Regions from separate parts of the Chelatococcus sp. KU-N122 genome, predicted to be linked through region 1. Evidence: predicted binding sites of a transcription regulator. Region 1 holds the regulator's gene; the other holds the start of a gene.
What was found. The regulator LexA, encoded in region 1, represses DNA repair genes until DNA is damaged. The targets are predictions, from matches to a motif close to TGTTCNNNNTGTGTTCNG.
Positions count from the first base shown of each region.

Region 2: a site for LexA is predicted at 1,515-1,532, ahead of dnaE (DNA polymerase III subunit alpha). Genes of this name have one in related genera too.

Region 1 is NZ_AP043981.1:5,689,962-5,693,366, forward strand. Features, by position in the region: gene ACZ5PO_RS25615 (ComEC/Rec2 family competence protein) at 1-970, shown strand, start outside; gene lexA (transcriptional repressor LexA) at 980-1,675, opposite strand; gene ACZ5PO_RS25625 (molybdopterin molybdotransferase MoeA) at 1,942-3,168, opposite strand; gene moaC (cyclic pyranopterin monophosphate synthase MoaC) at 3,165-3,405, opposite strand, start outside.
Region 2 is NZ_AP043981.1:6,325,720-6,329,124, forward strand. Features, by position in the region: gene dnaE (DNA polymerase III subunit alpha) at 1-1,339, opposite strand, end outside; gene ACZ5PO_RS28760 (ABC transporter ATP-binding protein) at 1,780-2,472, opposite strand; gene ACZ5PO_RS28765 (lipoprotein-releasing ABC transporter permease subunit) at 2,477-3,405, opposite strand, start outside.

The DNA.
Region 1 (3,405 bases):
GGACGCGCCCCTCGGCGTGCTCGGCCGATTGGGGCGGGCGCTGCTCGCCGCCGTCGTGACGACGGCGGTGGCCGAGTTCGCGACCGGCTCCTTCAGCGCCTACCATTTTCAGAAGCTCAATCCGCTCGGCATTCTCGGCAACGTGCTGACGCTGCCGTTCATTTCGCTGGTGGTCATGCCCTCGGCCGTCGCCGGCATGGTCGCCTATCCGTTCGGTCTCGATTGGCCGATCTGGTGGGTCATGGGGCTCGCTACCGAGCCGATCCTGTGGGCTTCGCGCCTGATCGCGACGATCGAGCAGTCGACGGTCGGCATGCCGGCGATGTCGGCCTGGGCCCTCGGTGCCTTCGTCGTCGCCATCCTATGGTTCACGCTATGGAGCACGGCGCTGCGCTGGGGCGCGTTGGCGCCAGTCGTCGTCGGCCTGCTGCTGGCCGCTCATCCGCAACGGCCGGACATCCTGGTGGATCGCCGGGCGGACGGGGCGGCCGTGCGCGGCGAGGATGGCCGGCTCCTGATCCTCGGCAAGCCCTCCGGCTTCGTGGTGGAGCAATGGCTGCGGGCCGATGGCGACCGCAGGCATCCCTCCGACCCGACCCTGCGCGCCGGCGCCCGCTGCGACAGCTTCGGCTGCGTCGGCCGCCTGGCTGACGGCGGCGCCGTCGCCTTCATCGTCGACCGGCGCGCCTTCGAGGAGGACTGCGCGCGGGCCGACGTGGTGATCTCCAGGCGTGCGGCGCCGTCAACGTGCGGTGCCGCGCTGGTGCTTGACGGCCCGCGCCTGGCGCGCGCCGGCGCGGTCGCAGTCAAGGCCGGGGACGGGGTGTTGCAAACCACCCCCGCACGCGGCGAGGACCGATCGCGTCCCTGGATCAATGCGCCGGCGCCGAGGCCCAAACCCGAGCCTGCACCCGCCGCACCGGACGCCGCTCCGGGGCCGGACGACACGGCTGCTGCCGACGAGCCGTGAGCGGCGAGCTCAGTACCGGCGCACCAGACTGATCAGCTTGCCCTGGATCTTGACCCGGTCGGGTCCGAGCACGCGGGTTTCGTAGGCCGGATTGGCGGCCTCCAGCGCAATGGAGGAGCCCCGTCGGCGCAGCCGCTTCAGCGTCGCTTCCTCGTCGTCGATCAGCGCCACCACGATGTCGCCCGTGTTCGCCGTGTCCTGACGACGGATGACGACGGTGTCACCCTCGAGGATGCCCGCGTCGACCATCGAATCTCCGCGCACCTCAAGCGCGTAGTGCTCTCCGGACGACAGCAGTTCCACCGGAAGCTGGAGCGTGTGACTGCGATTCTGGATCGCGCTGATCGGCACGCCCGCCGCAATCCGCCCCATCACCGGGACGGAGATGACCTTGCGATCGTCCTCGCCGTCGGCCGAGGCCGGCTTGACGCGTCCGAGCCCGCCCTCGACGACGCTCGGGCTGAAGCGGCGGCTCGGCTGCGGGCCCGCGGTTTCCGGCAGCTTGATGATCTCGACCGCCCGCGCCCGATTGGGCAGCCGGCGAATGAAGCCGCGCTCCTCGAGCGCCATGATCAGGCGATGGATGCCGGACTTGGACTTGAGGTCCAAGGCCTCCTTCATCTCGTCGAAGGATGGCGGCACGCCCGTTTCGCGGAGACGCTCATTGATGAAGCGCAGAAGCTCATGCTGCTTGCTGGTCAACATGGTCGGTCCGTCCCGTCGCGCTCGTGGCCGCCCGATCGGCAGGCCGCAGATCACGGCGCCCACAATGCTCCCGCGATCCATTCCAAAAGGTTAGAGCACGACATTATCTCGCACCGAGAGCGAGCATCGGCGCAAGCCGCCCGGTCGTTTCCGCATCATGCTCATGCCGGCTCGACTCGCTTGTCGAAACAAAGCATGAACAATATGTAGCCGTTCTCGCTGTGTTCTGCAACAACTAGCTGGGCAGCGCGCCGCCGGCTTTCAGCTCAACATCCTATCAGCGGAATGGCGCGCGCGATCTCGCCGGCCCGCGCCGCGGCCGCGCCGGGCGGCCGCACGATCAGCGCCTCGGCGTCGGCCAGCACCCTGAGCAGCGAGCTGTCCTGCAGGCTCGCCGGCGTGGCGACCGGCAAATCTTCGCCCGGTGTCACCCGCGCTCGCAGGTAGTCCTGCCTGGCGTCGTTGGCGCCGACGTCGCTGCCGAGCCGGACAGCGATGCTTCTGTCGCCGCCGGCGCGCGGATCACCTTGCAGGGCCCGCAGCAGGGGGACGAGGAACAGCGTCCCGCAGACGATGGCCGAAACCGGGTTGCCGGGCAGCGCCAGCACGATCATGGAGCCGAGCCGGCCGTGCATCAGCGGCTTGCCGGGGCGCATGGCGATGCGCCAGAAGTCCAGCTCCATGCGGGCGTCCGCCAGAGCGTCCTTTACCAGATCGTGGTCGCCGACGGAGGCGCCGCCCAGGGTGACCAGCACGTCGGCCGCCGCGGCGCCGGCCCGTTCCACGGCCGCGACGAGGGCGGCCCTGTCGTCGCGGGCGATACCCAGGTCGAGCGGCTCCGCGCCGGCCGCCTCCGTCAGCGCGGCCACGGCGTAGCTGTTGGAGCTGACGATCTGGTCTTCGCCGGCGGCTTGGCCGGGGCGCACCAACTCGTCGCCCGTGGCCAGGAGGGCGACGCGCGGCTTGCGGCGCACCGGCAGGGTCGGATGGCCCATCGCCGCCGCGAGGCCGAGCCGCCGGAAATCGAGCCGGTCGCCGGCCTCGAGCAGGACGTCGCCGGCCTTGAAGTCGAGCCCGGCGGGGCGGATGTGGCGGCCGGGCTCGGCCGCCGTGGCGAAGCGGACGGCTTGACCGGCCGACGCGTCCTCGGCGTTCTCCTGGATGATGATCGTGTCGGCACCGGCCGGGACGGGGGCGCCGGTGAAGATGCGGACGGTCTCGCCCGGCCCGACGGTGCCCGGAAAGCGATGGCCGGCGGCACTGGTGCCGATCAGGCGCAGCGTGGCGCCGGGCGCCGGGCAGTCGGCGGCGCGGACCGCATAGCCATCCATGGCGGAACCATCGAAAGGCGGCTGGGTGCGGCGGGCGGCGAGATCGCACGCCAGCGTGCGGCCATGGGCGGCGGCGATTGCCACATCCTCGGCCTCCGTCGGCGTCGCCGCCGAGGCGAGGATGCGTCGCAGCGCTTCGTCGACGGACAGCATGGGCTTCATGGGACGACGTCCTGGGCGTGCCATGTGCCGGAGCGCCCACCCTCCTTGCGCAGCAGCCGGATCCCCTCGATGCGCATGTCGCGATCGACAGCCTTGACCATGTCATAGACGGTGAGGCAGGCGACCGACACCGCGGTCAAGGCCTCCATCTCGACCCCGGTCGGGCCGTTGACCTTTACCTCGGCCCGCACGGTGACGCCGGGCAGGGCGTCGTCCAGCGACAGGTCGACGGCGACC
Region 2 (3,405 bases), 640 kb from region 1:
CGCGGGCGAGGAGGGTGCCGAAGGTGATGATCTGGGCGACACGCGTCTCGCCGTAGCGCCGTTGCACGTAGGAGATCACCTCGTCGCGACGGTCCTGGCAGAAGTCGATGTCGAAGTCGGGCATCGACACGCGCTCGGGATTGAGGAAGCGCTCGAACAGCAGGCCGAAGCGGAGCGGGTCGATGTCGGTGATGGTCAGCGCGTAGGCGACCAGCGAGCCTGCGCCAGAGCCGCGCCCCGGCCCCACCGGGATGCCGGCCGCCTTGGCCCACTGGATGAAGTCGGAGACGATGAGGAAGTAGCCTGGGTATTTCATCCGCTCGATGACGGACAGCTCGTAGCTCAGGCGCTCGGTATAGTCGGTCTCGGTGAGCCCCGGCGCCGGCCCGTGTGCCCCCAGCCGCGCCGCAAGGCCGGTTTCAGCCCGCTGCCGGAGGTCGACCGCCTCGTCCAGGTCCTCGGTGAAGCGCGGCAGGATCGGGCTCGCCTTGCGAGCCCGCACGGCGCAGCGCATGGCGATTTCGACGCTCGACGCCAAGGCCTCGGGCAGATCCTTGAAGGTCTCGGCCATCGCGGCCCGGGTTGCGAAGGCATGGCGTGCGCTGAGGCGCCGCCGGTTCTCATCGGAGACGACGCGTCCTTCGGCAATGGCGAGCAGCGCGTCATGGGCCTCATGGTCGTCGGTCTTGGCGAAATAGGGCTCGCCGGTGGCGACCAACGGCAGCCCCCGATCGTAGGCCAGGCGCAGCAGCTCCGGCTCCACCATCCGCTCGTCGGGAAGGCCGTGGCGCTGCAGCTCGACATAGAGCCGGCGGTCGAACAGCGGCTGCAGCCGGTCGAGACGGGCTGCGGCCAGGTCGGCGCGGCCCGTCGCCATGGCCTGGTCGAGCGGCCCGGCCGGGCCGCCAGTGAGCGCAATCAAGCCTTCGCTATGGGCCTCGAGCACGGCGACACCCACATGGGTCGCCTCGCCTGCTTGGGTGTCGAGATAGGCGCGGCTGGTGATGCGCAGGAGGTTGCGATAGCCCTCCTGCGTCGCCGCCAGCAGGACGATGCTGGGGTGGCGCTGGCCCAACACCTGCCGGGCACCCGGCTCCGGCACCTCGAAGGCCACCGAGATCTGCAGGCCGGCGATGGGCTGGATGCCCGAGCCCGACAGCTTCTCGGAGAACTCCAACGCCCCGAACAGGTTGTTGGTGTCGGTCAGCGCCAGCGCCGGCTGCCGGTCCGCCGCCGCAAGCTTGTGGAGCATGGCGATAGTCATCGCCCCTTCGAGCAGCGAATACGACGAATGCACGTGCAGGTGCACAAAGCCGACGTCGCGCAGGATCTTCGCCATGTTCGCTCCCCGGAGCGAGGCCTGCACAGGCCTCAGACTCCCGGCCGAGTATCGGTCATCTGTGCGCGGCACCGAAGCGGCGCCGCTGCCTCTCCTGTGGACGAGCCAGGACTGCGGTGTCGCGCCTGGCGCCGCAGAGCCGGCAGCGGCGGCCGCAGGCCCCGTCGGCGGTCGGTGTTCATGATTTGGTCCCGGCGCCTGATTCGACCTATTTCAGGCGACTTCAGTAGCCCGAGGCGATGCCGGCCCAGACGCCGATCATGGCGACGAACAACGACAAGGCGGCAAGCTCGGCGACGCTGCGAAGGATGAGGTGGGTCATAAGGGCCTCCCGATGCGAATGAATTTATTATGTTCTTGTTTTGTTCCTGAGACAAGCCGAGATGAGCCACACGCTCCGGGCACCCTTAACAAAAGGTTGCCTGAATTCCTGCCGGCCTTCAGTCGGCCGAGACGATCAGCCCGTCGCGGATGGTGACGCGCCGATCCATCTGCGCCGCGAGCGACAGATTGTGCGTCGCCACCAGGGCCGCGAGCCCGGTGGCGCGCACCAGCTGCAGCAAGGTCGAGAACACGTGCTCGGCGGTGGTGGGATCGAGGTTGCCGGTCGGCTCGTCGGCCAAGAGCACCCGCGGCGCGTTGGCGACGGCGCGCGCGATGGCGACGCGCTGCTGCTCGCCACCCGACAGCTCGGCCGGGCGATGGCTGAGGCGCTGCCCAAGGCCGAGGAAGCTCAACAGTTCACTCGCGCGCGCCGCCGCCTCGTTCCGCGCCAAGCCGGTGATCATCTGTGGGATGACGACGTTCTCCAGCGCCGAGAACTCCGGCAGCAGGTGATGCGACTGGTAGACGAAGCCGATCTCGGTCCGCCGCAACCGGGTGCGGCCGTCGTCGTCGAGCGCCACGGTCGGCTGCTCGCTGATGTAGACTTCACCGCCATTGGGCTTTTCCAGCAACCCGGCGACATGCAGGAGCGTCGACTTGCCGGTGCCCGAGGGCGCCACCAAGGCGACGATCTCGCCCGGCCAGATGGCGAGGTCGGCGCCACGCAGGATCTCGAGCGCGCCTTCGCCTTCGGCGTAGGACCGCTCGATCTGCGACAGGAACAAGGCGGGGGCATCGGGCGCGCTCAAGGTATCAGCCGTAGCGCAAGGCTTCTACCGGGTCGAGCTTGGCGGCGCGCCAGCTCGGATAGAGCGTGGCGAGCAGCGACAGCACGAAGGCGGTCATGACCACGGTGATCACCTCGCCGGGATCGACCACCGCCGGTAGACGGCTCAGGAAGTAGAACTCGGCCGGGAACAGGTTGGTCTCCAGCATGTTGGAGAGGAATTGCCGGATCGCCTCGACGTTCCAGGAGAGCAGCAGGCCGATCACCAGCCCCGCCAACGTGCCGACGACGCCGATGGCGGCGCCGGTGATCAGGAAGATCCGCATGATGGCGCCGCGGGTAGCGCCCATCGTACGCAGGATGGCGATGTCGGCGCTCTTGTCCTTCACCAGCATGATGATGCCGGAGACGATGTTGAGAGCGGCCACCAGCACGATCAGCAAGAGGATGAGGAACATCACGTTGCGCTCGACCTTGAGCACGCCGAAGAAGGTGCGGTTGCGGGTGCGCCAGTCGGTCATCATGAACTGCCGGTCGACGCCCCGCTCGATAGCCTGGCGCACCGTGTCCACCTGATCGGCGTCGGCGATGTAGACTTCGATCACGCTCACGTCGTCGGCACGGTTGAAGTAGGCCTGCGCCTCCGCCAGCGGCATGTAGACGAAGGTGCCGTCGAACTCCGACATGCCGATCTCGAAGACGCCGTTGACGGGATAGGACTTGATGCGCGGCGCCGTGCCGAACGGCGTCGCGGCGCCGCGTGGCGATACCAGCGTGATGCTGTCGCCGGCATGCAGGCCGAGGCTGTCGGCGAGCCGCTTGCCGATGATCACCCCACCCTTGGTGTCGAAGCCTTCGAGCGTCCCCTCGCGCAGGTTCGCCGAGACGTAGTCGACGTTGTGAAGGTCGGCCTCGCGCACGCCGCGCACCAGCACACCGTTGGCGCCCGATGGCG